Regions from separate parts of the Ruegeria sp. C5 genome, predicted to be linked through region 1. Evidence: riboswitches for the same ligand, from Rfam matches in the RefSeq annotation. Region 1 holds a riboswitch; each other region holds the start of a gene.
What was found. Region 1 has a riboswitch for cobalamin ahead of ACR0AW_RS08855 (DUF1636 family protein). Riboswitches for the same ligand answer to the same signal wherever they lie in the genome.

Region 1 (7,684 bases):
CAGCAACTTCGCTTTCCGACGGCAGGACGGGTGAGAGGTCTTCTGGCGTTGTATGCCGACCGATCCAGCGATGGGAAAACACGCCGGGCCATGTCGTGTAGTCTGCGCCCATCGTATAGGGCCGCGGTCGGTGGATCTTCGCGGCGTTTGCAAGCCTGATCGCGGCTAAATAGCTCGTAACGGGTGGGGAGATCTTGAATCCGAGTTTGATCAGATCATCAACGTCCAGCATCAATACATCTCCGTTTGGTCATCGATTCGGGAACCGGGCGCGGGCCAGGCTCAGATAGGTTCTGAGCCGGATCGCATTAATCGGTCCTAAAGGTTCGTGATCTGCCGTGACACGCCAGGGCGAGAAGCTCATCGCGTCGCCATTCTGCGGATCAAATTCTGCACCTTTGGGAATCGTGATATCCGCCACGGGCGTGACGGTATGATGGTACGGATCAAGAGGTGCATCTGGTTGCGGATCGCATGCCCACCGGATGCGATTGTCTAGCACATCGAATTCGTCGGCCGGGCGCGGGGGCTCAATCACACACAGCTCGAAGTGATTATCTCCATCGGCCACGTCTTGCCGCAAACACTGCCCGATCCCATCTGGGTCGTCTACCGGATGTGCCGGAATTTTTGGTTTAGCGCTGCGGGCTAGGTATCGGACTGTTAGATCGGGGCCCAGCCGATACGGTGTTGTCGACCAGAAATGGACCTCAAAAGGCGAGTGCATATAGTTCGAGGCAAAATCACTCGCGACGCGAAACTGACGCTTGCCTTCACGAGTGAGGAAGGCTCGAAATCCTGCGCGCAGCCCTTTGATGATCAACCTAAGGCTCCATTTTCGTCGCCCTTTGATCGCGTGCTGGACCGCTTGTAATGTGGCGACAAGCCTGCCCAATCGCTCATATTCATCGGGGACATAGCTGGGAAACACATCCTGATCGACCAATACAAAATCGAACTCGTCGCTGAGTTGTGTGGTCCCCAGATGTGCAAGTGCTTCGGCGTCGATCAGCTTGGGGCCTGGCACGTCAAAAAGCTTGATCGCCATCCCGTGGGCATCCGATTTCCGGTCATCCAGATGCGCGCCGTTGGAAAAGCGAAGTGCGGCTGTATAGTCTGCGGGCTGTTCAAACAGGCCGTGACGGAACTGTTCTGGTAGATCGTTTCTGACGGTGAATGTTGCAGCCACGCACCCGTGACTGCGCCCATGCTGAGCCCTTAAGCGATGGCCTTTCCACCGTGCAACGGCCTCGAGATTGTGGTCAATGACATCATCAACAATATCCGGCGGCAATGCGTTTTGCGAAACATGCGTCAAAGAACCGTCTCCTTGGATAAACCCAGGCAATGATCAAACAGGGGTAAGGCGCTGACAAAGCTAAACCTCTAAATTTGTTCAGCTTACCTCAGATTGTCTAATTTCCAAACACACCAACTATGGACAGCCGTGGCCAGACAAATTCGGCGCGCAGCCCAACCCATTCGGTTGGTGCTACGGACACGTGGTTGCCCGCGCTCGATCCTCGACCAGAGTTGGGCGCCTTCGACTTTATCATTGACGTGTCCGGTGTTCTCGGGCACTCAATCGATTGATGGTTCCCGGTGGTGTTGCCGCGGGATGAAAAGGGAATACGGTGAGGTTTGCCAAAAGGTGCCAATTCCGTAACTGCCCCCGCAACTGTAAGCGGTGAGCAAGGCCAAACAGCCACTGGTCCACAGGGTCGGGAAGGTTGGCCGAGCGCGGACCCGCAAGTCAGGAGACCTGCCATCAGATGTTTAACCAACTCGGGGCGGGGCGTCCTGGAAGGAGGCTTTGATGGCGCGTCAATCGCGTGTTTACATTGTCGGCAGCTTCCGCATGCGCTTGGAAACAAGTGGAGTGGACCATGCCAGATACGCCTGATCATTTCATTCTAGTCTGCGAAAGCTGCACTGAAGGGCTGCCCCTTGATGAAATTTGCGATGCGTTGACTGGGAAATTACATCGCAGTTTTGCGATCCGCGCGTCGTCTTGCATGGCAGGCTGCGATAGTCCCAGAACGGTTGGGTTCCAGGCCGTAGGAAAGGCGCAATACCTTTTTGGTGGCATTCAGACCGCGGATGAGGTGCAGGCGCTGGCTGAGTTTGCAGCGCAGTATCGTGAAAGCCCGGATGGCTGGACAAATGCCACTGATCGCCCGCAGGCGTTGTTCAATAAAACCCTCTCGCGCATGCCGCGGATCGAACAGGGGGCATCGCAATGACGTTGCCACCCTTTCTGATTGCCGAAAACCTTGAGTATTATGCCCTTACCGGAGATGTCCTGTTGCAGGGCGTCTCGTTCGAGTTGTACGAGGGTTCCATTCTAGCCATCGCCGGCCCGAACGGGGCGGGGAAAACGACGCTTCTCAATCTGTTGTGCGGCGCTGAGCCGCTGGCACTTGGTGATGTTCGGATCAAAGGACGCAGTCTGAAAAAGCTCACGGCCAAAGAGCGTGCGCGCATGATTGCAGTGGTAGGTCAGCAGGAACTGCCCGATGGACGCTTGGCGTTACGCGATTATGTTGCGCTGGGGCAAATACCCATCCGTGCGGACCGCTCTGCCGAAGGCCACGCGCAAGAGCTGGACCGGATTTTAGACCTGACCGGTCTCGCCAATCTCGCGGACAAGCGCATGGCCCAACTGTCCGGAGGCGAACGTCAGCGTGCCCATATCGCACGTGCTTTGGCGCAGAACCCTTCGTTGCTGTTTCTGGACGAACCGACCAACCATCTGGATCCTGATGCAAAAGGGCGGATGCTGTCTTTGGTCGCCGAGCTTGGGATCACCGTGGTCATGATCGTACACGATCTGGTCATGATCCCCGAATTCGCCACACACGTGGCGCTGATGAAATCGACCCGCATGATCGAGTTTGGATCGGTGGACAAGGTGCTGACACCCGAAAGAGTCCGCGAAACTTTTGGCGTTGATTTCCTCTGCTTTCTCCACGAAGGCCGCGTGATCCCGGCGCTTGATATTCGAAGAACCACAATCTCAACTTAGTCGAAGGAACACACTGAGATGAAATACATCTGGCCCGTGGCGTTGGCCACCGCCATGGCAAGCGGTGCTGCTGCGCAAGAAGTCACCGTAGACAACTGCGGCGAACCGCTGGTTTTTGATACCGCGCCCGAGCGCCTGGTTGTGCATGACATGAACATGACCGATATGGCTTTTGCATTGGGTCTGCAGGACAAGATCGTCGGCCTGACCGGCATCACCGGCTGGTACAAGACCAGCCCTGATTTTGATGCCCTGCGCGGCGACATCCCCGAGCTTGCGCCGAAATATCCGACCGTCGAAAACTTGGTGGCGGTTGAACCCGACCTGTTCTTTGCCGGTTGGTACTATGGCATGAAGCCGGGTGGTGATGTGACCCCAGATACATTGGAACCGTTCGGAATCAAGACCTTGGTTCTAACGGAAAGCTGTGTCCATCTGGACAAGGATCGCCCCGAAGCCAGCATGGATCTTCTGTTTGGCGATGTGTTGCGCTTGGGCAAGGTGATGCAAGTCGAAGACAAGGCCGAGGCTCTGGTCTCGGGCTGGAAAGAGCAGCTGGCAGCGATCGAAGCCAAGACTGCTGAACTGCCCAAGCCCCGCGTCTTTCTTCTGGATGGTCCTGCAGATGCTCCGTTTACCGCCGGTAAATTCGCGATTCCCGACGCGATGATCACAGCCGCCGGTGGTGAAAACGTCACTCATGACATGGACACGAGCTGGGGCCGCACTTCGTGGGAGGCCGTTGCTGCATCGAACCCGGAATTCCTGGTTTTGTTGGATTATCAGACCGGCAATGGTGCCGAGGACACCTTCAAGTTCCTGCAGGAACATCCCGTCATGTCGCAGACTGATGCCGTCAAGAACGAACGCTGGATCGGATTGCGCTACGAAGAGCTAACGCCGGGACCGGCAAATATCGAAGCGATCTCGAAGATGGCGCGCGCGATGCATTCGGGTCAGAGCTAATATGGGCCGACTGGGCCTGACGTTGTTGCTGGGGGCGGTCGTTCTGACCGCCCTTTTGCTGATTTCCACGATCTACGGCACAACCTCGATTCCTTTGTCCGACACCTTCACCGCGATATTGCGCGGTACCGGGTTGCAGGACGGAGAGATGTCGCCGCTGCATAGGATCGTATTCGACCTGCGATTGCCCCGCGCGTTGTTTGCAGCCGTGATCGGTGCTGGGCTGGGCATCGTTGGCGTGGTGCTGCAAACGACCACACGTAATGACCTTGCCGATCCATTTCTGTTCGGCCTGTCCTCGGGTGCGGCAGCGGGGGCGGTGTTTGTAATTACCGTGACCGGAGATATTCTGGGTTTCTGGACTCTGCCTCTGGCTGCCTTTTGCGGCGGTCTTGTGGCGTCGGGCATCGTGCTGGCGCTGGTTCATGGGCTTCGCACCAGCGCACCGGAAAAGCTGATCCTTGCGGGTCTGGCTGTGTCGTTTTTGTTTTCGGCCATAACCAACTATCTGATTTTCGCCGGCGATAGCCGCGCCGCCCATTCTGTCATCTTCTGGATGCTGGGGGGGCTGGGCCTGGCCCGTTGGGAGACGTTCCCGCTGGTGTGCATCGGTCTGCTGCTGATCCTGAGCTATTCGCTTTATCGCAGCCGCTGGTTGGATGCGCTGCTGACCGGGGATTTGACTGCCGCTACTCTGGGTGTGCCGGTTCGGGGTCTGCGGTTCAGCATGTTTTTCACCGCAGCGTTGGCAACGGCCGTGTTTGTTTCCGTAGCCGGGGTGATTGGTTTTGTCGGTCTGATGGTGCCGCATATTGCACGCGGGATCGCAGGTCCCCTGCACAAAAACCTTCTACCTACCGCCGCTATGGTTGGTGCTGCCTTGTTGACCGGCTCTGACATTCTCAGCAGGCTTATGCTGGCTCCGCAGGAATTGCCGGTGGGGATCGTCACAACTTCAATCGGATCGGTGTTTGTATTCTTGCTTTTATTCAGGACTGCGAGAAATCAACGGTAAGGCCCTCGATCTTCGCTCACAAGATATTTCGTCCTGATCAGGTCTGAGCCGAGTTTAAACCTTTCCGTCAGCCGCTTGGCCGAGCCACTTGAACACAAGCTTGGCGCGGTCGGATGAGGTGTTGTGTAGTTTCACGTAGAAATCCAGTTGCGATGAGATGGTTTGCGGCAACAGTCTGACCAGTTTTCCGGATGCGGTCAGCTCCGAGGTCAGTCCCTCCCATCCCAGCACTGCGCCCATATCGTCCTGAGCGGCCTGAAGCGCGATCGTGTAATTGTTGACCCGATGCGCGGAATTCAGCGGGCCTTCATAGCCGAGTTTCTGGGTCCAGGCACGCCAGTCGGTCCAGCCGGTATCCGGAGCGTCGAGATGAATGAGGGGGACCCTGGCAATATCTTCAACGCGTTCGATGGGATTTTGTTGCGCAAACCTTGGGCTGCAAAGCGCCATAATCTTGTCGTGAAATAGTGTCTTGAAGATGCCCGTTTCGCGACTGGAATCGCCGTAATGGATACTTAGGTCGCATTTTGACGTGTCGATGCCGAGGTCAGTCACGACCTGCGTCACGGAAACGTGCCCGTATTGCTTCCAGAACTGCGCAAGGCGCGGGGTGAGCCAAAGTGAACTGACAGCCGTGGTTGAGCGGATCGTCACACCTTTTCTGTCATATTGACGCCGCAACTGCCCAAGTGCTTCGCTGATGCCTTCCAGACCACGTTGAAGGGCAACAAGAAGATAAGCGCCGCTTTCAGTAAGTTCCACGCCGCGATGATGGCGCAGAAACAGCGCGCATTGCAGCTCGTTCTCCAGCGCTTTGACCTGATGGCTGATTGCGGCCGGCGTGACGTTCAGCTCTTCTGCGGCGGTCTTGAAGCTTACATGCCGCGCAGCAGCCTCAAAGCTGATAAGTGAACTTACAGGTGGAAGATCGTAGGGCCTGTTGAGCAAGGTGATTTGACCTGTGATGGTTTGTACATCCAATATTATATAAGCACTATCCGAAGATCAGGCTTAGCTGATCTTATTCAAAGTGAATCTTTTTGCAATTGCCCGCCAGCGGTTCACGGTGAAAATTCGCCACAACCGTTTGAGACATGATCAATGGATGTATCAAAGGTCCTCAAAACTCTTGGCGTTCATATCGATCTTTCCTCATGCAATGCGACCCCCGGTTGGTCGTGCACAAGTTGAAGGAGTTGCAGTATGCAGTCACATGCAAAAGTCGTGGTTGTCGGTGGCGGATGCGTCGGGGCGTCAATTCTATATGGGCTGACCGAACATGGATGCTCTGATGCCGTTATGCTGGAACGCACCACACTGACCTCGGGTTCGACGTGGCATGCGGCTGGTTTGCTAGTAACCTTTGTGCGGTCGCACAACGTGTCGAAGATGACGATGGAAACCATCCGCATCTACACCGAGGTGGAAGAGAAGATGGGCAGTTCGGTCGGACTGCGTAAGGTAGGACAGCTGCGGGTCGCCAATACCGAAAAGCGCTGGGATGAGTTCCAGTCCTATATCTCGATTGCCGAAGCTGCAGGCGTGCCCTGCCAACTGCTGACGCCAGAGGAGATTGCCGAGATTCATCCCTTGCTGAATCAAAGTTCAGATATTCGGGGTGGTATTCTGCACACGGAAGACGGCTATGTGAATCCCGCGGACATTACCATGGCATTGGCCAAGCTCGCGCGGGATGCCGGCGCCAAGGTATACCAGAACACCGAAGCGCAGGCTTATGAGAAGCTGGACAATGGCCACTGGAAAGTGACCACCAATCAGGGTGAGATCACCTGCGAGCATCTGATCTTTGCCACCGGAAACTACGCCCGCGAAAATGCGCGCCGCGTGGGGCTGGACCTGCCATGTATCCCGATCGTTCACCAGTATTGGACGACCGAGACGGTGCCGCTGTTGAAAGAGCGCCGAACGCAAGGCTTGCCCGAATTCCCAATCCTGCGGGATGAGGACTACGGCGCTTATCTGCGCGAAGATGTGGGCGGGATCCAGTTCGGGCCGTATGAATTCACCAAAGACCTCAAACTGTTTGCCGAGGATCGTGTCCCGCCCGAGTTCGGAGCCGATCTGTTGCCCGAGGATTTTGATGCCGTGGAAACCCAATGGGAACGCGCCATCGAACGGGTGCCAACCTTGGGTGAGGTTGGGATCAAGGCCAACACCCGTGGCCCGTTCCAGATGACCCCGGACGAGCTGCCTCTGGCCGGACCCGCACCGGGGCATGAGAACCTTTGGCTGGCCGAAGGCATGCCAGGTGGCATCCTCTGGGGCGGCACCGTTGGTAACCGTTTGGCCAAATGGATCGTCGATGGCGATCCGGGCATGGATATGTCGGAGCTCGACCCGCGTCGATTCTCGGACTACGCCTCAAAACGTTGGACCATGGATAAGGTGCGCGAGACATGGGGCACCCATATGGATGCGCATGTTCCGGGTGAGGACTTCCCGGATGCGCGCCCGATGAAGACCGTGGGCAGCTATGATCTGTTGACGGCTCAAGGTGCGGTTTGGACCAGCTTTAACGGCTACGAATTTCCTCGCTGGTTTGCCAAATCGCCCGAAGAGGCGATCCCCGAACACAGTTTCCGCCGCACCAACCATATGGAGCGTGTTCAGGAAGAGGTGCGCACCACCCGTGAAGAGGCTGGCTTCATCGAAATGTC
Region 2 (7,684 bases), on a different contig from region 1:
TGCGGGCAGTATGGCGCGCCGGGGCAGGCGTCGGTTGTTCTCAGCGGGTCGGTGCCATCTGTGACAAAGTCAAGGGCGGGTATCGCCGCCCCGCCTTCCAACAGGAACAGCCGCCATGGTGTGACCCGCAGGGCAGTGGCGTTGCTGTTTTCGATCAGCAAATGGAGTTGCCGCGCCGGTAGCTGCCCAAAGGCAGCGCCATAGAGTGTCCCCTGCACGCAGGCTCCCGGTTGAAGAGGCACGCCAATGGGGCCGGGCGCGCTGCCTTGCCACTCGTTGGGCAAACCATATGTGGCAACGGTCCGCGCCATGCGGCGGGTCTCGGTTGTGTGGGTTTGCGCAAACCACTTCGCCAACGCGATCACTTGGTCGATGGCTTGAGCTTCCGACACCACTCGCCCGGTTTCGGCCCCGTCCGCGCGCAGGATCAGGCTGCCCGAACCGAGTTCAAGCCGGATATCCGCCGAGTCATCGGCCAATAAACGCTCGGAACCTGTGTCGATGGCAAAGCCGAACTTGGCAGGTAAATCCGGAAGCTCGGCCAGACGCTGGATCAATTCCTGTGTCAGCCGAGCGGTCAGATCACCGGCTTCATAGAGTGGCGAGACCAGAATGTTGCGGCGAATTTCGATTCCGGGTTCGGCGTCCAGCAGGTTCAGCGAGGAAAGCGCGGCCAACAAGGATTGATGGTCGGTTTCCTCTACTCCACGCAGCTGAAGGTTGGCGCGGTTGGTAAGGTCGATCGTGCCATTGCCGAACCGTTCCGCCAATTCGCACAGCCCTATCGCCTGTTGGGCATCCAGACGCGCCAGCCGAGGGCGTACACGCACAACCAGCCCATCACCGGACATCATCGGGCGATGGGCACTGGGGCACCAGCCCTGCACGATGGGCGCACTCATCCCAACCCCTCCAGGTCGGCGCGGATCGAGTTCCGGCGGGTATGCCATAGCCCTGCCTCCAGCAGTGCACGGAACCGATCCTGCATGGCCTGATGTGCTTGCGGGTTTGCCTGTTGCAGGAAGGCGTCGACCTCTTCATTGCCCAGCGTGGCGTCGTGGTACAGATCGAACAGATGCGGTGCGACTGTGCCGGACAGATGCGCGAAAGATGCCATATGATCCAGCGTCGCCGCGATTTCAGCGGCACCCCGAAACCCGTGCCGCTGCATTCCGGCAATCCAGCCCGGGTTGGCGGCGCGGGCATAGACGACGCGGCTGATTTCCTCGGGCAGGGTGCGGGCGCGCGGGTTGTCCGGGTTGGTATTGTCCAGATGATAGAGCTGTGCGGTACCGCCGGTGATTTTCTTGGCGGCGGCAAATCCGGCCTCGTGCGTGGCATAGTCGTTGGCCAGCAGCAGATCGGTTTCGGTCAGGTCCTGTAGGTGCACAAAGCTGTCGGCATTGGCGACGCGCTGAGAGATGCCGTCCTTATCTTGCGCTATATGCTCGCCTTCCAAAGCGAAGGAACTGGCATCAAGCCAAGCCTCACCCGCTTGCACGCGTGCCTCATCCGTATAGATTTCGGACAGATGAGTCATGTTCAGACCATAGCTGCCGGGGGCTGGCCCATAGACCCGCGCCGCAGGCTCCTGACCGGCGTAAGGATTCCAGTCGGGTGCTTCATCTCGTTTGGTCAATGCGCGAACAGCCTGACCGTACAGCGCTGAAAGCGTCGGGAACACGTCCCGGAACAGGCCAGAGACGCGCAATGTTACGTCCAGACGCGGGCGGCTGAGATCGGTGATCGGCAACACTTCGATGCCCGAGACCCGCTCAGACCCTTTATCCCAAACCGGCTTCACTCCCAGCAGGTGTAGCGCCATGGCGAATTCCTCGCCCGCTGTGCGCATAGTGGCCGAACCCCATAGATCGACGATCAAGCCCTTGGGGTAGTCGCCTTCTTCTTGCAGGTGCCGCCGAACCAGTTCCTCGGCGAGCTTGACGCCTTGTGTATAGGCCGCGCGCGTGGGAACCGAGCGTGGGTCGGTCGTGTAAAGATTCCGCCCGGTCGGCAAAACATCCGTACGCCCGCGATAGGGGGAACCGGACGGCCCGGCCTCGATCCGTTTGCCCGCTAAAGCGTCAATCAGGGCAGAGCGTTCAGCTTGGGCTGAGTGGGCAGCGTCGAAATTGCCCGTCTCATCGGGGACGCGCCCAAAGATATGCAGCCCATCACCGAACTGGCTTTCCTTGATGTCGCAGACAAATCGGTCAATGCGCGTGATCGCCTCGGCGGTGCAGGTTGCCTGATCGAGGCCAAGGTCGTTTTCCAACCCGATCGCCTGCGCCTCGTCCCGGATATCTTCCTGCAGGCGGTCACGGCGTTTGGGGTCGAGGCCATCCGCATTCGAGAACTCGTCCAACAGCGATTCCAGCCGCACCATGCGATCTGGTGTGCCGCTTTCCTTCATCGGGGGGGGGATATGGCCCAACGTGACCGCCCCGATCCGACGCTTGGCCTGCGCGGCCTCGCCGGGGTCGTTGACAATGAAGGGGTAGATCACCGGCAGATCGCCGATTAACGCCTCGGGCCAACATTCGTTGCACAAGGCGACTGATTTTCCCGGCAACCATTCCAGCGTGCCATGCGCGCCGATATGGATCAGCGCATCCGCGCCCAATCCTTTGCGTAACCAAAGGTAAAAGGCGACGTAGGCGTGGCGCGGTGTGCGCGACAGATCGTGATAGTCATCATCGCGCAGTTCGGGTGTGCCGCGCTCGGGCTGCAGCGCGATCAGAGCCTTTCCGCGACGCAGCGCAGCGAAGTAGAACGCGCCATTTGTGAAAGCAGGGTCGTCTTCGGGAGTGCCCCAAACCTTATTGAGATCGGCGCGGAGTGTTTCCGGCAGCGCCGCCAGCGCCACCTGATAATCCTCTAGCGGCCATGAAATCCGGGCATCAAGAAGAGTTTCAGCAATCGGCTCGGCAGGCGCGGTGTCATACCCTTCGCCTTGCAGATCGAGCAACATTGCCTCAGCCGAGGCCAGCGCATCCAGACCCACTGCATGTGCCATCTGCCAGTCTTTGCCGGGATAGGTCGATAGTACCAGCGCCGGAACCTGCTCCGCTTTGGGTTTGTCGTGAAGGTTCAGCCAGCCGGAGATGCGGTTGATGATGGCTTCGATCCGTTCGGGTTCAGCCCGATGAGCGAAGCGAGAATACTCGAGATGCGGGTCGCGTTTGCCCGGCTCTTTGAAGGATACGATGCCCGCGTTGATCCGCCCGTCCACTTCCGGAAGGACCACATGCATGGCAAGATCAGCTGGTGAAAGGCCACGTTCCGCTTCGGCCCACGCTTTGCGGCGTGAGGTGGCCAGCGCCACCTGAAAGACCGGCACCTCTGCCACATCGAGAGGTGAGGTGCCTGATGCGCCCTTGCCTGAGAATGAGGTGGCGTTGATGATCGCCGAAGGCTTCAGCGCTACAATAGTCTCGCGCAGCCAATCGGCGACATTTGGTGCTTTGAGCGACGGGGCAAACAGGCCGACGGCCTCAAAACCTCGCGCGCGCAAGCTGCGGATCAGCGCTGCGATTGGGGCTGTGTCCGCCGAGGTCAGATAAGCACGATAGAAGGTTACGATGATACGTTTCGCATCACCGGGCAGAGCGTTTTCTGTAGGGATCACGCCGTGATCTGGGCACCAGGCGCCGCATTCAGGGATGGTCTTCGCGCCCATGACCGGACCTGCATACAACCCCGCAGCCAGTGCCATCTGCGCCAGAGCGGCCTGCGCCGCGACCTCACCGCCGGTGTCGCACAGATGCGCCAGCCGCCGCAGGGTCGAGACAGGCAGGGTAGAGTAATCATCCAGCCGCGTATCCTCGCGACCGTCTGCGGGCAGCACGGCCAGTGCAATCCCTTTGGCCTGCGCCAGCGCCAGAACCTGCTGCAAGCCGTACGCCCAATAGGGCACTCCACCGATCAGACGGATCAGGATGCCCTTTGCGCTCTCCAGTGTCTGCTCGACATATGTGTCGACTGAGAGGGGATGCTTCAGCGCCGTCAGATTGGCCAGCCGCATCGTTGGCATGCGTCCTTCAGGCCCACCTCCACGATGCCATCCCGCCGCGAAAGCGCCAAGGTCACTGTCGGAAAAGGACAGCACCACCAGGTCCGCCGGGCTCTGACCCAGATCGGTCGGGGTCTCGGTTTCTTCGAGCCCATGGCTTTCGCGGAAGACGACGTGCATAGGTCTTACTCGGCAGCCTCGGTTACACCCACGAGGATATCCCGGATCTCGGCCTCTTTGATATCGTCATGCTCGGCAATGACCACAAGGCGCGAGCGACGGTCTTCGCCGGGCTCCCACAGGCGGTCATATTGGTGACGCACGCGCGCACCGACGGCCTGAACCAGTAGGCGCATGGGCTTGCCCTGAACGGCGGCATAGCCTTTGACGCGCAGGATATTCAACTCGTTGGCCAATCGTTCAATCTTGGCGACCAGATCAATCGGATCGGTTTGCTCGGGCAGTTCAACGATGATGCTTTCGAAATCGTCATGCTCGTGATCGTGATGGCCGTCGTGATGGCTGGGACGCGCGTCCATGTCATCCTCGGCCGCGGCTTCTAGACCCAGCACGACGCGGACGTCCACGGCACCCTCGGCCACTTCGACCACGGGCATGGGGCGGGGCGCTTCGGCGGCGATGATCTCTTTCGCTTTCGCAACGCCTTCCGGGCCAGCCAGATCGGGCTTGGTCAGCAGAATGATGTCGGCGCAGGAAATCTGATCCTCGAACACCTCGGACAAGGGCGTTTCATGATCAATCGAGTCATCTGCCATGCGTTGCGCATCCACCGCCTCGACATTCGGAGCGAACCGACCAGCGGCCACGGCCTCGGCATCGGCCAGAGCAATCACGCCATCGACGGTAATTTTCGAGCGGATATCGGGCCAGTCGAACGCCTTCAGCAGCGGTTTTGGCAGGGCAAGACCGGAGGTTTCGATCAGGATGTGATCGGGGCGCGGCTCTAGTGCCATCAGGGCTTCAATGGTCGGGATGAAATCATCGGCCACGGTGCAGCAGATGCAACCATTGGCCAGTTCCATGATGTTTTCCGCCGGGCAATCAGGAATGGCGCAGGACTTCAGGATATCGCCATCGACGCCGACATCGCCGAATTCGTTGACGACCACCGCCAGACGCTTGCCCTGCGGGTTCTGCATCAGATGGCGCACCAGTGTGGTTTTGCCCGAGCCCAAAAAGCCGGTGATCACAGTGACGGGGAGTTTCTCGAGATTGCTCATTTCAGGGCTCCAATCGGGGGAATGCGGGCCGCACAGTTTTTGCGGAAATGTTCGGGACGTTCGCGCCATTTGACCAAACCGTCCTCGGTGGCGAGGTATTTGGCTGCGCCTTCGACGATGGTTTCAACATGGTCGATCTCGTTCAGATGCTCATACACGAAAGTCCAGCGATCCGGTCCTCCGCGTAGCACGATCGAGCAGCCTTCATCGCAATTCGACAGGCATTCCACAGCTTTCAAGGTAATGCCTTCGGGCAGGCCCGCCTGTTCAAGCGCCTTGTGCAGCAACGTGCCGGGGCGCTGGGCGTCATCCTCGACAGGCAGCCCGCGACGGCAGGTAGTGCAAACCAGCAGTTCGACCGGTGCGGTCTCGGTCATGTCTCTCATCCCCCCAAATCCTCTTCGTGGGGGACGGGGTTTCATGCGGGCCGATCACAGCCCCACACCGGAACACCCCGTCCGGTTTCATCTTCGGGCGTTGGCAGGTCTCCCGGCTTGCGGATGTCAGAGGAGGCCTCTGTCGGATGTCCCGCCTTCCCGGCCATACTGCCAGTGGCTTTGGGCACCCTCTCCGGTCACGGTCGCGGGGGCGGCTGCGTTTGACGGCAAAAACCGCTGACGCATTCCCTTTTCATCTGCTCTCGCAGACACCAACGAAAGGGACATGCGGCAGGGCAGGGTTGCTTGTCAAGCGAGTCGCGCCGATCCGTGAAAAAGCGGATAAAAAGCGACCTGTCGGGGTCGCTGGGCGGCATGATACTTCTGCAACGACGTGCTGGCATGGCAGCAAGATGCGAACAGGAGGATACCGCGCATGAAAGTAGGGTTTATCGGGCTGGGGAATGTAGGGGGCAAGCTATCTGGATCGCTGCTACGAAACGGTATCGATCTGACGGTTCATGACCTGAACCCGGATCTGGTGACCGAATTCGTCGCCAAGGGTGCCAAAGCCGCCAAAAGTCCGGCGCAGCTGATGCGTGATTGCGATGCGGTGATAACCTGTTTGCCTTCTCCTGCGGCCTCGGATGCGGTGATGCAGGAAATGTTGCCAGAGGTCGGCCCTGGCAAAATCTGGATGGAAATGTCGACCACCGATGAAGCCGAAGTCAAACGCCTTGGCGCAATGGTCATTGAACGAGGCGGGGCTGCAGTGGATTGCCCGGTTTCCGGCGGATGTCACCGGGCAGCGACGGGTAATATCTCGATCTTCGCAGGCTGTGATCGTGAGACTTTTGAACGTATCCTGCCATTCCTGACCACCATGGGGCGGCGCATTTTGCACACGGGCGATCTGGGCTCGGCCTCTGTTCTGAAGGTGTTGACCAATTATCTGGCTACCGCCAACCTGATCACCTGCGCCGAGGCATTGGTGACAGCCAAGGCCGCCGGCATGGACCTTGGAACCACCTATGAGGCGATTAAGATATCGTCAGGCACATCCTTCGTGCACGAGACCGAAAGTCAGGTCATCCTGAACGGCTCGCGCGATATTTCCTTCACCATGGACCTGGTGAAAAAAGATATCGGTCTGTTTCAGGAGGTCGCCGACCGTGCCGGAGTTCCTCTTGAGATAAACCCATTGATGATCAAGATTTTCGAAGATGGCATCGCGCGATATGGTGAGCGTGAATTGTCCCCGAACATCATCAGGCGGCTAGAGGACGCGACCGGACTGGAGATCCAGGCGCCAGGGTTCCCAACCGAGATGCTGGACGACGAGCCAGAAGAACCGGGTTATGAGGTGATCCCACAGAATCGGTAGATAGATTAATCGGCAAGCATTGCGGCTGTCTGGCGACCTGGTTGGACAAAATTCTGGTGCTATTCTAAATAGGTCGACAGGAGTCCGACACCGGCACAGGCAAGAGAACAACTTATGACGAATGAGACCTTTCTCATCGTAACAACGATGAAAAACGAAGGGCCTTTCATGATCGATTGGGTGGCCTACAACCACGCAATCGGTTTTGATGACATTCTGATTTATACCAATGATTGCGCTGATGGTACCGATGCCATGGGTGACCGGTTGCAAGTGCTTGGCTGGGCTCACCACCAACGAAACAGACTGGGTCCGCGCGCTGCGCCTCAGGTTCGTGCATTTTCGCTTGCGCGGAATCACCCAAGCTATCTGTCTTCGGATTGGATTCTCAGTTTGGATGTGGACGAGTATATCAATATCCGTTTGCCCAATAGTGATATAAGAAGCCTCGTTGAGGCCAGCGGCGTGGCGGACGCGATCTCGATCTGCTGGCGCATGTTCGGAAACGCGGGTCAGAACGATTTCGTTGATCGACCCGTACCTGAGACTTTCTTTCTGGCCGCCACCGAAGACGGCTATCCGCATCATCGGACCAAAGGGTTCAAAACGCTGTTCCGCAACAACGGAAAATTCAGCCGTTTTCGCGCCCATCGTCCCAGGATCAATCCAG
Region 3 (7,684 bases), 410 kb from region 1:
GTTTGACCCCTGCGGTGGCGGCAACTGGCACACGTTCGGTAGCGCGGATCACGTTTTCCATGATCCGATCCAAATCGTCGGGGAACAGGTCATGGGCAAAGTCCAGCGGCGTACCGTCCTCGGCCCAGAACTTCATGTCCTTCTCATAGGCCCCGATGAGCAATCCGTTGCCTTCCTGACGGAAATAGTACTCGCCATCCCGGTCTGCAATTGACGGAAGGCGACGGCCCAGATTGGCAACTTCTTCGATGGATTCAGTCACGAAATACTGGTGCTCGGTCGGTTGCAACGGCAGAGTCAGCCCCGCCAGCGCCGCAACTTCGCGGCCCCAAAGACCAGCGGCATTCACCACCCATTGCGTGTGAATATCGCCCTTTGCGGTACGCACGATCCAAGACCCGTCGGGTTGCTGATCCGTACCTAGCACCGGACAGAACCGTTCTATGGTTGCTCCCATGGCGCGGGCACCGGCAGCATAGGCGTGGGGCACGCCCGAGGGATCCACATTGCCGCCATCGGGTTCATACATGATGCAGCGGATATCGTCGAACTGCGCCAGCGGGTGCAGTTCCTTGGCCTTCTCGCGACTGACCTCGTGGAAATTCAAACCATAGAATTTAGCCTTGGCTTCCTGCAGGCGCAGCTGATGTTCGCGTTCTTCGGTTTGCGCCAAATAGAGCGAGCCGGGCTGGAACACGCCGCAGCTTTGACCGGTTTCCTGTTCCAGCTCTTTATACAGATTCATCGTATAGTGCTGGATGCGGGTGATATTGTTGTTGTCGTGCAGCCCATGAATGTTGGCCGCCGCGTGCCAGGTCGAGCCGCTGGTCAGTTCGTCCCGCTCTAGCAGGACCACATCGGTCCAACCCAACTTGGCGAGATGATACAGAATTGAACAGCCGGCTAGGCCGCCGCCGATTACAACCGCTTGCGCATGCGTTTTCATGAGCTTCCCCTCTCAAATGCCTCAGGCGGCGATGGTTTTCATTGCACCCAGAAACTGGGCCACTTCGGCGACGCTGTTGTAGTGGCACATCGAAACACGCACGCAGCTGTCCATGCCAAGCGGTGTGAGGATGTTGCCCGAATAGTGATCGGCCTTGCGCAAATGCGTACGGATGCCTTGTTCGTTCAGTTGCTTGACCACATCGACCGACGGCACGCCCTCGACCTGCAGTGACACCAGTCCCTCGCGTGCTGGGTTATCGACACCGCCCAGAATGGTCACCTTCTCCATCTCGGCCAGCCCGGGCAGGTTGCCGGTTCCGCGGATCATCGCATCAGTCAACGCTTTTTCCTGCTCATGGATCGCCTCTCCGGCAGCGACGAATTTTGCGCGCCGGTCGGTGGCGTCGCTGACCTGTGCGCCCAGCCATTCGAAATAGCTGATTACGTCAGACATTGTAGCGTAAGAGCCGGTATCACGCGTCCCCATTTCCCAATTGTCGGCGGGGCCGTCGATCAAGCTGTTATGTGGCAGCTTGGTCAGCCGGTCAGAAATCCAGGCCACCCCGTAACCATGGCGCGAGAACACCTTGTAAGGCGAGATCACATAGCCATCGACATCATAGGCGGTCAGGTCGATCCGGCCATGCGCGGCGTGCTGGATACCGTCGATTATGATGAAGCAATTGGGCGCAACGGCGCGGATCTCGGCAGCCACAGCCGCTACATCCACGCCCATACCGGTCACCGGCGAGGTGTGCACGATAGTCGCAACCTTTGTGTCCGGCGTTACCTGCGCCGCATAAGCATCTGCGGTGACGGTGCCTGTGGCGTCGTCATGGACCACCAGAACATGATCTTGCCCGGCCACCCCGGCCCAACGCGCGCAAGCGCTTCGGGTCGCGGGATGTTCCAGCGTTGTGCCAAGCACCCGACCGGTGCCTGTGCCCAGACAGGCGTTCATTATCAAACGAAACAGCAGCTCGGTCCCGCTTTCGCCGACAAAGAACTGGCCACCGGGGGCGTTCATGAACACGGCCATATCTTCTTTGGCCTTGTTGATTACCCGCACCAGTTCGTGACTTCCCGGGTTGTCGCGGCCCTGATTGTCAGGGATCGCAGCATAAGCCTGCGAGGTGCCCACAACCGAATTCAGCGTCAGCGCCCCACCCGCGTTTTCAAAGAAAATACGCGGTCCCTGCTGCGGGCAGTGGTCAACCTGCGCAAATCGGGCACGGATTTGTTCAAGCAATTCTGGAGTGATCTTGGTCATCGGGAACCATTCCTGCGAAAATGTCATTCTGGCAAGATATATGCGCCCTTTTGCAAAACTACTCACAAAAAAACTTGGGGCATTGTGGGTGGAAATTGAGACCATCGAGCCAAGAGAACTCAGCCACAAGAGCAATATGGTTCGCGAATTTCAATTTCGTCGGCCCGATCACACCCTCACGCATGCCTTCGCTTGGTTGAGAAACCGCTGGTCAGGCCGACGGTTTGTAACCTGAGCGTTGTTCTAGAGACATCGCCTTGCAAAAGAAATTTGATCTAATGCAGAACGGCTTGGACCCTGCGAAGCTACTGATTGCTACCGTCTTGGACACCAATCGCAGTGGCCATGCTGTTCTAGTTTGTCGCTCGAGTGATGGCGATTTGATTCTGGACAGTGTCACCAACAGGATCAAATCGTGGAAGGAAACGAGGTATCTTTTCCTACGAATACAGGACCCAAATCACCCTGATCGTTGGGTGCAGGTTTCTAGCTGCTAAAAACAATGTGGCGCGCCCTAGAGACGCGCCACAATAAAATTTTGGTCCTGCGACTACTGGTTGTTTCGCGGCAACCCAAGTTTAGGACACCGCTTCAAACTTTGGTCAAGCTTTCGCAGCGTTGTACAAACGCGGAGTCACCAGACCTGTACTGTTCAAACCGCGCATTGCCTTGGCTGCCGCAAGCACTGCCAGATCAGCAATCGGCTCAATGACAATTACCAGCATATAAGCGCCGCCAAAGGACAGAACCGACGCCATGGTTTCTGCGCCGAAACCCTGGCCGTAGAAGGCCCAGAACCCAACCCATGCGACTACTCCTCCCTGATACGTCGCACTTAGGGCAAGAGCTTGGCCATATTTGAGGTCAACATATGCTGTGCCGGGTGCGATGATGCGGCTGGCCAGTGCCTGTAGCGCAAATAGCGGCACCAGCAGAGTGGTCAGGTTGATGAAGTACTGCGGAAGATCGAACGGGGCAAAAAACACACCCTGAATCAGGAGACCAGCTGCCAATCCAAAAGCCGCGGGTGCAGCACCGAGAAGCAGAAACAGCGTCGACCCCAGGATGAAGTGGACTTCAGAGACACCAACCGGGAAATGCGGCAGGACTTCGAAGAAAAGGAAAACCCCAACGGTGGCGAGCACCGAGCGCATAACAAAAGATGCAGGTCCATTCGCACGCAATGTGGAAAACGTTTCTTTCGCTGCGTAAGTAGCCGCACCTGCGGCGGTAACATAGGAAAGCGCGATTTTGGCACCATTCACGATGCCCGGTTCGATATGCATGTTCTTTCTCCCTACCGCCTCACCCGGCGGCTTGTCAGGTTGAATCGACCGTAAGGCCGACAGGTTCAGTCTGGGCATAGCCCGGCGCTTTACGGCAGGTCTCCTGACTCGCGGGTGCTCGCTCCGCCAACCTTCCCGGTTCCATTACGAACCAGTGGTGTCTTGGCATCGCTCTCCGCTCACAGTTGCGGGGGCAGTTACGGAATTGGCGCCATTGAAAACACCGAACCGTATTCCCTTTTAATCCTTTTGGCTTCCGCCATCAGGAACCGAAAACAAATCACCGCTACAATGGCGGCTTCGCCTGTGTCAATTGTCTTTGCGACCTATTCCAATGTAAACTCGACCGAAGCAGGATTCACGCAACCGGTCACGTGATCAACTGGGTAAACCAAGCGTTACCTGAAACCTCTTGAAGCTCTAGCTGCTAGAGGCTTTAAGATTCGAATTAATTCGCGATAGTGCGATCCAAATACGTTAAACTTGTGAACCAGGACGAGACCTATGCTTACAAGGCGCCATTTCATTCAATCCACCACAGCGCTGTTCTCGGCGTCTGCGGCCAGTCCATTGATCGCCAAAACCTGGCCAACCGCATCGCAGAAGACCTATTGGGACAGTCAGGTCACGCCAATTGGTTACGATCCAATGACCTCAAATCCGTGGGGTGTTCACGACCGTTTTTTACCAAGACGCGTCGCGGCAAATGATGGTTTGGTTCCAGGTGACATCCATGTCGATGCCGTCGCACGATATCTTTATCATATCGAAGAAGGCGGGACCGCAATGCGCTATGGCGTAGCGATCGCGCGCGGGAACCTTTACGAGCCCGGCACCTATGTTATCCGCCGAAAGGTCGAATGGCCACACTGGACACCAACCGCTTCAATGATCGAGCGCAACCCCGAATACGCGGAATTCCGGAATGGCATGGAGCCCGGGCCGAATAATGCTCTCGGCTCTCGTGCCCTTTATCTATACGTTGGAGACCGAGACACATATCTCAGAATTCACGGCACGCCTGAGCCAAGAAGCATCGGCGGTCGCGCAAGTTCTGGATGTGTGCGAATGATCATGGCTCATATCAATGACCTCTACCCAAACGTGAAAACCGGCTCGACCGCTTTCCTATACTCTGCCGAAGATAGCGTCACAGCCCGCTCATGAATATTGGGCAGCGTACATGGACGTCGCTGCCCTCATTTCGATCAGGCGTCGCGCGCAATGCAGATCGGAGCGCCATTCGTCGCGCGCAATGGTACCAATGTCGTCTCGACGGGTCCGCTGTGCTCATACCAAAAGCAATTGTCTTCGGGCAGGAGGCGCGCTGTGGTCAAATCCTGCGCCGGCCCTGCCAGCGCTACGACCGAATCTGGCACGTTGCCTGGTTCAAGTGCTTTGCTTTTGGCCCCGGTGAACTGGGCTGAGCAACCAGCCGTAATCGAGACTAACGTGATGGAAATTGCGATCCGTTTCTGCATTGATCTGTTCCAAATTTTTTGCGTCATCTGCAATTAGATTGCATCCACACGGCCGGCCCGCAAGACGAAATGAACTAACAATATCGCAGGCAAAGAACCCGGATGAAAAAAATATAAAAGGTATTGAAGCTCTAGTCACTGTAGGAACTATTTACAAAGGACCATAGAGATTCTTGAGGTCCAATCATGTCATCCGATACCCAAAGCCACGACCATGGCCACGAAAACAAACATGGTCACCACGCATGCGGTAGCGGCTGGGTGTCACAGGCCCACCGGCCGGAAGGTGCTATTGTGCGGTGCCAACTCGAACCTACATAAGCTGTAACTTTGTAAGGAGACCCAGATGCTGACGATCGGAACGCTTGGAAAAAAGACCGGAACCAAGGTTCAGACTATCCGCTACTACGAGCAGATCGGACTTATGCCGGAACCGGGGCGCACCGAAGGTGGCCAGCGGCGTTATCGCCATACCGAACTGGATCGTCTGGCTTTTATCCGTCACGCCCGCCAACTGGGGTTTTCGCTTCAGGCAATACGCGAACTGCTTGATTTGTCCGACGATCCAGATCGCCCATGTCATGAAGCTGACAGTATTGCGCGCCGACAACTCAAACAGATTGAGCAAAGAATGGCACGGCTGGAAGCGTTACGGAACGAGCTGGAGCGCATGGTGCATGAAAGCTGTGTCGGCAACACCTCGGATTGTCGTGTTCTCGAAGTTCTACGCGATCATTCCGAATGTCTTACTGATCACGAAGAAATCGGCGCGTAACCCTGGGCAGCGTCGTTGCGAACTGGAATTAGCCCCTCGAAGCCATAGTCACTATAGCAATTACAAGTCTTTCAGAGTTGATTCGACGATAGACCAAATGCTGAACAGAGACCCGTTGCTAGCCGCCACACCTCTGCTTGATTTTGAAACACCCGCAATCTTGGGGCTTATAACGGAACGGCGCTGGTCCGATCTGCCTGTCGTTTTTGGCACTGCCTCTCAAGCCTGTCGTTGAAGGCATCCCTGGTTGGAAAGTTCGGGATCGGCACCATGAAATTGTGCCGGGAGTAACCACCAGCCCTTCAACGGATCCCTTGTTGTTGCCCGTACCAGGACGCCCGTTGCGGACCTGGATCACATAGTGGGACAGCATTTTGCTGAACAGCCGCGCACGCCTGCGAGTTCCGTCGGGCTCGATCTTTGCTACAAGGCACTGATCGTTATCGTACAGGATCGACCGCTGAACGGCCTCAAAGAACCTAAAGGCATGGACGTGCCCGTCCATCCAGGCCTCGGCAGCCGCCGCAGAATAGGCGCGGATGTAGCAGGCATCGCTATACGGTCGATCCAAGGCAAAGAAGTGAGCCTTCTGCTCAATGCCGCCGATCACCACCATTGCTTCGCCGAAATTGGCCTTGGCATAGCCGGATGCATGGTGAAGCGGTAAGAACATCTCGCGATGCTGTCGACCATGCTCCCGAACATAGTCCTTGATGATGGTGTAACCACCCTCGAAACCATGCTCATCGCGCTACTGCTCGAAGATCCGCTTGACCATATGCCGCTGTTTGCGCGGTCGCTGCCGATCCTCCGACAACCATTAATCTTGGAAAATGCGCGCCTTTCAAAGTGATCGTCACAGTTTGCTCCTGTCACGTCCCAGCCCGCGTTAACAGGACTGCGTCCGATCTGACAAGTGGGGGCAGAGTTTACGACAGAACCACCGCCTGTTCAGCCCAGGAAACTTGCGAAGAAGTATGTCACCGAAATCACATTCTCTTACTGCATGAAACTGCAGACCGACAGAATTAGTAATAGTAGTTATTAGTACATTTTGCGCACTACTCACACACGATGCTCTCTATTGTCGATCATTCAACCGATCGCCGCGCTTTCTCTGGCAAGCCACGGCACGTTCATACCAATCGTTGATAGGTACTCACCGCCACACCGTTGTATGCTCAAGTGCTTTGAATATGTTACCGCACGCCAAGATAGTTCTCCTGATGAAAAGCAGCGGCGGTGCGCACGAAGATTGAGGCCGTGGCGTGGTCCCTGCCCTACCCCATAGACTGTGCATCAGTTCCGCCGTGACAAACTAAATAAATTGCAGATCACCTGCCCCAGTTTAACATCAATGCGGCGCGACGCCTTATATTGATTAACTGGACTTGATGTCATCGCCTCTGCTCGGAATGCAGCCGCCCGAAGCACAAAACAAGCGTTTGAATCCGGGTGGTACGATCAAATGGTTCAGATGACCTCCTGAGGTTCTGACTCAAACAGCTGTCCAGTTTGTGCAAAAAAACGGCGCTGAAATTAACCAGCGCCGCGCTTCGGATCTATCTCGCTAAGCCCGCCTTACCCGTGGGTAAGATCGTCTTCTTCTCGCAGATCCTCGATCAAGGTGGCCACAGCACGTTCTAATTTCGCCCTATCGACACGGGTAAAATCGAGATCATAGCGAAGTTCGATCCTTCCGCTGGATGCAGAACATTTTGCAATCCCTGCCCTGCCCCTTACCTGAAACGTTGTCTTCGCGCGGCGTGGTTTACCAACGGCTTCAGCCTTTGGCTTGGCGGCGGTCGCATTTTCGATTGTGAGAAAATCGCGAAGAATGGCCACTTCGCGCACGCTGTCGCGATTTGGTTCACTCACCAAAGCCGCACTGACTTGTCGGATCAATCCAGGATCAGAGTCGAGC
Region 4 (7,684 bases), on a different contig from region 1:
CCAAGTCTGCAGCGTCCCGTACCTCGGCAATGGTCGGTGCGTTGCCCTCAGCGACAATAGAAACGGCCCACCGGTTGCCTGTCCAACGCTGCAGCGACGCGCCCAATCGTTGTGACAGGTCGGTCGGGGCGTTGTCGGTTGGGGCGAACTCGATCCTGCCCGGTTGGTAGGATACCAGACGCACGCCGTTTTCGACCTCGACCAACAACTTCACGTCCCGGTTGGCTCGGATCAGTTCAACCACATGTTCAAATGTTGGATAGCGTGCCAGCGCTGCCTGCACATCTTGGGCCAGCGCGGCTGTTGGCCCGCCTGCGTTGCCGCCGATTCCCGATGCGGCATAGGCCGGTCGGGCCACAGCCTGTGGCGCGGAAAGAGCATGTCCAGGCGCCCCGATTCCCTTGCCGGGGCCACCATTGGGCGGCGGAGGCGTATCTTGCAGACGCTTGATCAGCTCCTCCGGGCTAGGCAAGTCGGCCACATGGGTCAGGCGGATCACGGCCATTTCCGCAGCCATCATTGCGTTGGGTGCGGCGGAAACTTCCTCAAGCGCTTTCAGCAGCATTTGCCACATGCGTGTAAGGACTCGCATGGGCAGAGCCTCGGCCATTTGTTGACCTCGGGCGCGTTCGTCGGGGGAAACGGTGGGATCTTCGGCGGCATCCGGGGTGATCTTGACCACCGAAACCCAATGCGTGATTTCAGCCAGATCGCGTAAGACGGCGAGTGGATCAGCCCCTTCGGCATATTGCCCGCTCAGCTCGGTCAACGCGCCTGCAGCATCGCCGCGCAGGATCATATCCATCAGATCCAGCACCCGGCCCCGATCGGCCAGCCCCAGCATCGCGCGCACCTGATCCGCGCTGGTTTCACCGGCCCCGTGCGAGATCGCCTGATCCAGCAGTGAGGTCGCATCCCGCGCTGATCCTTCGGCAGCCCGGGTGATCAACGATAACGCATCCTCGGCAATCTGCGCCCCTTCGGCATCTGCAATTTTGCGCAGCAGTCCGATCATATCCTCCGGCTCGATCCGGCGCAGATCAAAGCGCTGGCAACGGGACAGGACGGTTACCGGGACCTTGCGAATCTCGGTGGTGGCAAAGATGAACTTCACGTGTTCGGGGGGTTCTTCCAGCGTCTTGAGCAGCGCGTTGAAAGCGCTGGTCGACAGCATGTGAACCTCGTCGATGATATAGATCTTGTAGCGCGCAGACGCAGCGCGATAGCGGACGCTGTCTATGATCTCGCGGATGTCATTGACACCGGTGCGGCTGGCGGCGTCCATCTCCATCACATCGACATGGCGGCCCTCCATGATGGCTACGCAGTGTTCACATTGACCGCAGGGTTCGGTGGTAGGGCCGCCGCTGCCATCGGGACCGATGCAGTTCATACCCTTGGCGATGATCCGGGCGGTCGTCGTCTTACCGGTGCCGCGGATGCCGGTCATGATAAAGGCCTGCGCGATCCGATCCGCTTCGAATGCGTTTTTCAGGGTACGCACCATGGCGTCCTGACCGACTAGATCGGCAAAGGTTTCGGGGCGGTATTTGCGGGCAAGAACCTGGTAGGCGGGGTTGGGCGTCTCGGTCATGTCTGCTCTGTCGGATTCGCGTTACGCCGCAGCGTAGAGGCCCCCGCCGCCCGCGTCCACAGCCAGCCGGGACGATTTTCATTTTGGAATGCGTGGGTATGCGGCTAAAATCCACTCTATTCTATTTACTGGACCAGTATGTTGTTGGGTGAAGTTTGTTTGGGGGGAGATTATGTCGCAACTGGTGGTTTATGCGTTGCAGGTTGGCGGAGGCACCTTGGCCTTGTCCTCGATGCCTGGGCGTGGAGGAACGTATACAGAAGACCTTGATCTTATCGCAGACTGGAAGCCCGGGCTTGTGATCTCGATGACGACTGAGGTCGAGATGATTCAGGATGGTGCGCGGAATTTTGGCGCTGATATTCAGGGGCGTGCCAGCAGATGGGTGCATTTGCCGATCGAAGATTTTGGCACGCCACCCAAAGAGATTTTGGACCGCTGGCCCCGCGTTGGCGCGACCGCACGTCAGGCGTTGTCAGGTGGTGGCCGTGTACTAGTGCATTGCCGTGGTGGCTGTGGCCGATCCGGGATGGTGGTTCTGCGTCTGATGGTTGAATGCGGTGAACGGCCTGAGGCGGCATTGAAGCGATTGCGTACGGTGCGTCCTTGCGCAGTCGAGACAAATGCCCAGATGCTTTGGGCCGTTGAACCGGCCCGTGTTCAAGCCGTTTGACGGCTTAGACACCAACATGTGGCGAGATTTCGCCACCGTTGTGCTGCACCAGAAGCGAAGCCTCAAGCATGGCGCAAGGAGGATTCCTTAGCAGGTCTGCGGGTAGGCTGCGGTACTCGGTTCCGAACATCATGTCTGCGTAGTCATCCAGCCGGCCGGTATCGATTTCAGGATCGGTTCCGCAGAATACACGTATCTGGTCGCATTGGGCGCGAAAGCGGGCGGTGCATCCTTCCGGGCAGTGCGACAGATCTATGGTGCCTTCAATCTCAAACTCAGTTTTCGTGACCGGTTTTGTGGCGGACATGGTCTGCGTCAGAGCCCGCGCCATCTGTGCCAATGCGGGGCAGGGCGCGCCAGTACGTTGGCACACGGTCGCCGCGAATTCGTGTGTTTTGGTCTTCCAGATCATCAATGCGCCCTCCGCGCGCAAGGCGAGGGCGTGGCACAGGTTGGTCGTTGCGGAGCACGATCAAACCCGTCCCGGACACCCCGCCCGAGTTTCGGTTCTACATCCGATGGCAGGTCTCCTGACTTGCGGGTCATCGCTTTGCCGACCTTCCCAGCCTTCAAGGCCAGTGGTATCTCGGCATTGCTCTCCGCTTACAGTTGCGGGGGCAGTCTCGGACTAGGTTCTTTCCGGATTTATTCGGGCAGAACCGCACCGTGTTCCCTTTTCATCCCGGCCCGATTGGGCGCGAGAACCATCGCGACATGGCTAGCGGCTGCGCCGTGCCCGAGTCAAGAAAATTGCGTCAGGCAAGTGACGTATGGTCCAGTCACGTCAACCTTGACTTGAGGCGCTTCGGGTGAACTGATCAGTTCAGTCGGTATTAGAGGGCACCATGTTGGACACGCAGCAGGCGGTTGTGACCGAGGATTTTCAAATCCCGTCCGGCCCGGCAATGTTGTCGGCGCGGCTTTACCGTCCGGTTGCCGACCCCGAAAAGGTGGTCGTCATAAACGGTGCGACTGGGGTGCCGAGGGATTACTATCAGTACTTCGCCCGATGGCTCGCCGAAGAACAGGGCATGGCCTGCCTGACTTACGATTACCGGGATTTTGGTCACTCTTTGGTGGGTTCGCAAAAGCGGTCAAATGTCACCATGGCCGATTGGGCGTTGATCGACATTCCAGCCGCCCGGGCCGAGATGCGCCGACGGTTTCCGCAGGCCAAGCTATGGAGCATCGGTCATTCCTTGGGCGGAATGTTTGGCCCGATCCAACCCGATATCGATCAGATTGACAGGATGATCTGTGTCTGTTCGGGTCTGGTAACGCTGGCGGATCACCCTTGGCCTTATCGCGCTTTGGCGGCGTTGTTCTGGTATGGTCACGCGCCGCTGGTGGTCAAGGCGCTTGGCTACCTGCCCGGGCGGTTGGTCGGGTTTGGATCGGACCTGCCTGCCCAAGTCTATTGGCAATGGCGCAAATGGTGCACCGCCCCCAAAAGCTATGTGCCAGAGATCGGCACGACACTGCCCGCCGCCCGCTGGAAAGACTTGGGCAAACGTGTCGATCTGTTTACCTTCGCAGATGATGAAATGGTGCCGCCGGATGCTGTCTGGCGTCTTGCCGATCTCTATGGACCCAAAGCCGGGCGCCATCTGCTTGCACCAAGCGAATTCGGAGTGTCCAAGATCGGCCATATCGGTGCATTCGCAAGACGGAATGCGGCAGTCTGGCCTAGGCTGATCGCCTGATAGCGCTGGGCACCGGTAGGTCGGTGCCCAGCTTCGTTATAGCCCTTTACGGGATTTTTTCTCGTGCATCACGCTGCGCACCATCTTGCCGAAAGCCTTGTCACGGGCGCGGGCCTGCGCCACCGAAGCGGAATTGTGTTGGTCTTCGCGCCGCAGCTTGCGCCAGCGGTCCAGCCGCGCGGGATCAAGCGTACCAGCGTCGATTGCCGCCTGCACCGCACATCCGGGCTCAGACTCGTGCTGACAATCCGAGAAGCGGCAATCCAGGCTGAGGTCTGAGATGTCCGAAAATACCTCATCCAACCCCTCCTGCGCATCCAGCAGACGCAACGCGCGCATGCCGGGCGTATCGATCAGCCAGCCGCCATTGCGCATGCGATGCAAGGCGCGTGCAGTTGTTGTGTGCCTGCCGCGCGCATCGTCTTCGCGAATACCTGCGGTGGCCTGATCCTGCCCCGTCATCCCGTTGGCGAGCGTCGTTTTCCCAACGCCGGATGATCCAAGCAAGGCGCTGGTTTGTCCTTTCGGACACCACGACAGAACTTGTTCGAGATCGCCGTGATCCAGCGCGTTGACCGCAAGTACCGTCAGAAACGGGGCGAGCGATTGGGCTTGATCTACATAAAGGCTCGGATCATCGCACATGTCCGATTTGGTCAGAACGACCACCGGATAGCAGCCTGCCTGATGCGCCAGCGCAAGATACCGCTCCAATCGTGGCATATTGAAATCGGCGTTGCAGGAACTGACGATGAACAGCACATCAACATTTGCAGCAATCAGCTGCGCCGCTGCCCCTGTACCTGCGGCCCGGCGCTGCAGCAGGCTGCGCCGGTCCAGCACTCGGCGTATGCGTTTGTTTTCATCCGCCAGAACCCAATCCCCAACGGCATATGCGCCGGTTGATTGATCCAGAGATAACAAAGGCGATTCACCTTCAGGGCTCAGCCCGATCAGTCGATCCCGGTGTACGGCCGAGATGCGATACGGAAGAAGTGACGGATCAGCCGTATGCTGAGCCGCGAAATGAGAGGACCATCCGAGGTCCGAAAAGGAAAGTAACATTGGTCTGCCTGTGATCAGAAACAGCAATCCCGTCGAATGGCAATCGCGCATCCGCCGGCGACGTGTTCAGGCAATCAGTTGATCGGAAAGGATCAGAACCGGTCTGCCCGAAGGGTTTTTGCTACAATCATAAACGCCCTCCTGCGGCTGATAGGTTCTAAGTGAGAGGTTGGACATCGACCCAAGCGGGGCTCGTTGTGGCTGCTTCCTTCCGGACCTGACCAGGTTGGCGAGGCGCTCGCCCGCGCCAACCTCTCAAAGCCGATATAGGTGCATCCCCTGAAAATGGCAACCCGTCAGAAGGTCAGATGAATGCGCATGAAACCATCCGCATAGTCGGGCAGAATGCGTGGATGATACTCAGCAAGCTCTGCAACATGGTGTAGCGCGCGTGGCCCCGTTGTCAGGATCGCGCCCTGCCTTTGGTTTGGTACAAAAGAAAAGGGGCGCGGTGCATGCGCGAGTGGGTCGGCGGGCAATGTGCCCGCGACGTATTTGCATAGAATATCCTGTATGCTGATCTGAGGCAGGTCAATCATACGGGCTTGTCGCGCAATTGGAAAATGACCACCGCCATTGGCGCGGTAGTTATTGGTGGCGACAAGGAAACTCTGGTCAGGCGCAATCGGCTGCCCATCGAATTCCAGGTTGCGTATGCGGGAAAATGCCGGATCAATCACTCGACCGAGCGTATCGAACCGCGCCGGTTGCGAAAGATCGATCTGGTAGGTGACGCCATGCAGGACATCGAAATTGAAGCCCGTGCGCTGAGGATCGGCAAGATCGATCGGGGCGTCTGATCCAAGTTGATGGAACAGCCCGGCTGACATCTCAAGCCAGTCCCGAATCTGAGAACCTGAGGCCAGCATCGCGCGCAATTCATTAGGAAAGACACTGAGATCAGCGATATGTCGAACTGAAATCTCGCCTGAGGGGATATCAGTGTAGTACTTGCTTCCTGCGCGCCCGCCGAACTTTGCCGGGGCGGCTGACGATATGATCGGCAAATCTGCCCAGTCGGTATCGACCAAATGCGGGCGTAGGGCAGCGGCCTGAGCCGCCGCAACCAAGGCCAGACCGCGATCCGGTATGCAATATGAGAAGTAGCTGTGTAGCGTGTGTGGGATTGTGCCCACTGGCCTGGTCACCCTTTTGCGCGTCGCAGCGTGGCCGGTCGCAAACAGCTCTGTGATCCTTGGGCATTCGGGTATTTCTGTGCCCGATTGAGCGATTGCCCGCGCTTCGACATGGCTGCCTGTAATGCGCCAATCGCCGGTGGTATCTTTTTGCAGTGTCAGATCAATGATCCCAAGATGAGACCCGGCCCAACCCTGCATGACAACCGGCGTTCCATGCACAAGCCCCCGCGTACTGTCGACGAATGGATAACCATCATGCGCCTTTCCGGGCAGTGTCAGATGGGTGTGGCCTGCGACGACGGCATCAATCAGCGGCATCTCGGCCAGCGGGATGATCGCGTTTTCCATATCCGGCTCGGCCATTGCCGATCCCAGTCCGGTATGCGCAAGGGCGACAATCAGATCGCAACCTTGCACGCTGAGATCTTCAGCAGCGCGCCACGCAGCGGCGAGAATGTCTGTTACCACGACCCGGTCCGTTAGCAGATGTGCTTCCCACTGTGCGGTTTGAGTGGGCAAAACAGAAAGAACCCCGATGCGGATTGCGGTGCCCTGTCCATTTAGTCTGACAACTCGATGCAGAATCGTGTGTGCATCCCACCCTTGTTCGGTCTGAGTGGTTTGCATATTGCTGCAAATCATTGGGCAGGCGGTTTGGCGAGCGATGCGATTGACGAGTTCCAACCCAAATCCGAAATCGTGATTACCCAATCCGATCGCGTCATAGTTTAACGTGTTGAACGCGCGTGGCAGGGGATGGGCGTCTGGCACGTTTTCAGCTGCCCAGTTGCCAAATGGCGTTCCCTGCAGGCTATCACCATTGTCAAACAACAGCACAAGGGCTTCGTCGCGTTCAGCCTGTCTGCGCGCCTCGTGAATCAGGCTGGCGGTACGGGTCAAACCAATCGCAGGTTCGGGGCGATCCGAATAGTAATCATATGACGTCAGGTGCATGTGTAGATCGGATGTAGCAAGGATTCGAATCCGTGCGCCATCATCTGCATCTCTTCGTTGTCGCATTAAATACTTTGATTTCAATATCTTCAACTTGTAGCTGTCAGTGTGCCAACGTTTCCACCATGAGGCCGATTTAATGCAATTTCCGGGGCGATGCTGCGGTCATTCCGCGGCAGGGTCGAAAAATGTTTGGTCGATACCCGTTGCACGATCAGGTAAGACGTGGCAGCCCTTTGCGCGGCAGTCAGGAACGGCAGGCATGAAACGCGCAGAACAGGTGACATTTGGCGGCTCGGCACTGGATCGGGCGGGTTTGCTGCGCGGCGACGCGGACAAACTGGCACAGGTTTATCGTGACCCTTTGGCAACATGTGTGTTGCTGTGGCGTGGCAAACTGTTGGTTGAGGGTGAGGCACTGGACCGGCTCGCCCGGCTTCCGATGGCGCACAAGATTCTCGAACAGGGCCCGGGCGGTGTGATCGAGCAACCGATTTTCCTTGGAAAATCCGAGGATGGATCGCCGCTTTTTGCCATGGACATCTCGGGCTGGGCG

Region 2: another riboswitch for cobalamin. It lies ahead of ACR0AW_RS14210 (DUF1636 family protein); the one in region 1 lies ahead of ACR0AW_RS08855 (DUF1636 family protein).
Region 3: another riboswitch for cobalamin. It lies ahead of ACR0AW_RS10580 (energy-coupling factor ABC transporter permease); the one in region 1 lies ahead of ACR0AW_RS08855 (DUF1636 family protein).
Region 4: another riboswitch for cobalamin. It lies ahead of ACR0AW_RS20665 (hypothetical protein); the one in region 1 lies ahead of ACR0AW_RS08855 (DUF1636 family protein).

Annotation. Positions count from the first base shown of each region.
Region 1 covers NZ_JBQFRX010000002.1:181,940-189,623, forward strand. Annotated here, with positions in the region: gene ACR0AW_RS08845 (peroxidase family protein) at 1-232, opposite strand, end outside; gene ACR0AW_RS08850 (catalase family protein) at 251-1,318, opposite strand; cobalamin riboswitch at 1,577-1,784, shown strand; gene ACR0AW_RS08855 (DUF1636 family protein) at 1,887-2,243, shown strand; gene ACR0AW_RS08860 (ABC transporter ATP-binding protein) at 2,240-3,025, shown strand; gene ACR0AW_RS08865 (ABC transporter substrate-binding protein) at 3,044-3,991, shown strand; gene ACR0AW_RS08870 (iron ABC transporter permease) at 3,993-5,006, shown strand; gene ACR0AW_RS08875 (LysR substrate-binding domain-containing protein) at 5,061-5,954, opposite strand; gene ACR0AW_RS08880 (GcvT family protein) at 6,210-7,684, shown strand, end outside.
Region 2 covers NZ_JBQFRX010000003.1:535,779-543,462, forward strand. Annotated here, with positions in the region: gene cobG (precorrin-3B synthase) at 1-902, opposite strand, end outside; gene cobN (cobaltochelatase subunit CobN) at 899-4,192, opposite strand; gene cobW (cobalamin biosynthesis protein CobW) at 4,198-5,253, opposite strand; gene ACR0AW_RS14210 (DUF1636 family protein) at 5,250-5,630, opposite strand; cobalamin riboswitch at 5,716-5,922, opposite strand; gene ACR0AW_RS14215 (NAD(P)-dependent oxidoreductase) at 6,028-7,014, shown strand; gene ACR0AW_RS14220 (glycosyltransferase family 2 protein) at 7,129-7,684, shown strand, end outside.
Region 3 covers NZ_JBQFRX010000002.1:589,548-597,231, reverse strand. Annotated here, with positions in the region: gene ACR0AW_RS10595 (FAD-dependent oxidoreductase) at 1-946, opposite strand, end outside; gene ACR0AW_RS10590 (aminotransferase class V-fold PLP-dependent enzyme) at 968-2,218, opposite strand; gene ACR0AW_RS10585 (transglutaminase-like cysteine peptidase) at 2,476-2,715, shown strand; gene ACR0AW_RS10580 (energy-coupling factor ABC transporter permease) at 2,821-3,504, opposite strand; cobalamin riboswitch at 3,581-3,793, opposite strand; gene ACR0AW_RS10575 (L,D-transpeptidase) at 4,009-4,671, shown strand; gene ACR0AW_RS10570 (hypothetical protein) at 4,713-4,985, opposite strand; gene ACR0AW_RS10565 (MerR family transcriptional regulator) at 5,332-5,760, shown strand; partial or broken gene istA (IS21 family transposase) at 5,949-6,580, opposite strand; gene ACR0AW_RS10555 (ParB N-terminal domain-containing protein) at 7,342-7,684, opposite strand, start outside.
Region 4 covers NZ_JBQFRX010000010.1:47,634-55,317, reverse strand. Annotated here, with positions in the region: gene ACR0AW_RS20675 (DNA polymerase III subunit gamma/tau) at 1-1,594, opposite strand, end outside; gene ACR0AW_RS20670 (phosphatase domain-containing protein) at 1,767-2,267, shown strand; gene ACR0AW_RS20665 (hypothetical protein) at 2,272-2,679, opposite strand; cobalamin riboswitch at 2,771-2,991, opposite strand; gene ACR0AW_RS20660 (alpha/beta fold hydrolase) at 3,113-3,970, shown strand; gene rsgA (ribosome small subunit-dependent GTPase A) at 4,007-5,035, opposite strand; RNA gene ffs (signal recognition particle sRNA small type) at 5,195-5,293, opposite strand; gene ACR0AW_RS20645 (bifunctional 2',3'-cyclic-nucleotide 2'-phosphodiesterase/3'-nucleotidase) at 5,332-7,194, opposite strand; gene nudC (NAD(+) diphosphatase) at 7,391-7,684, shown strand, end outside.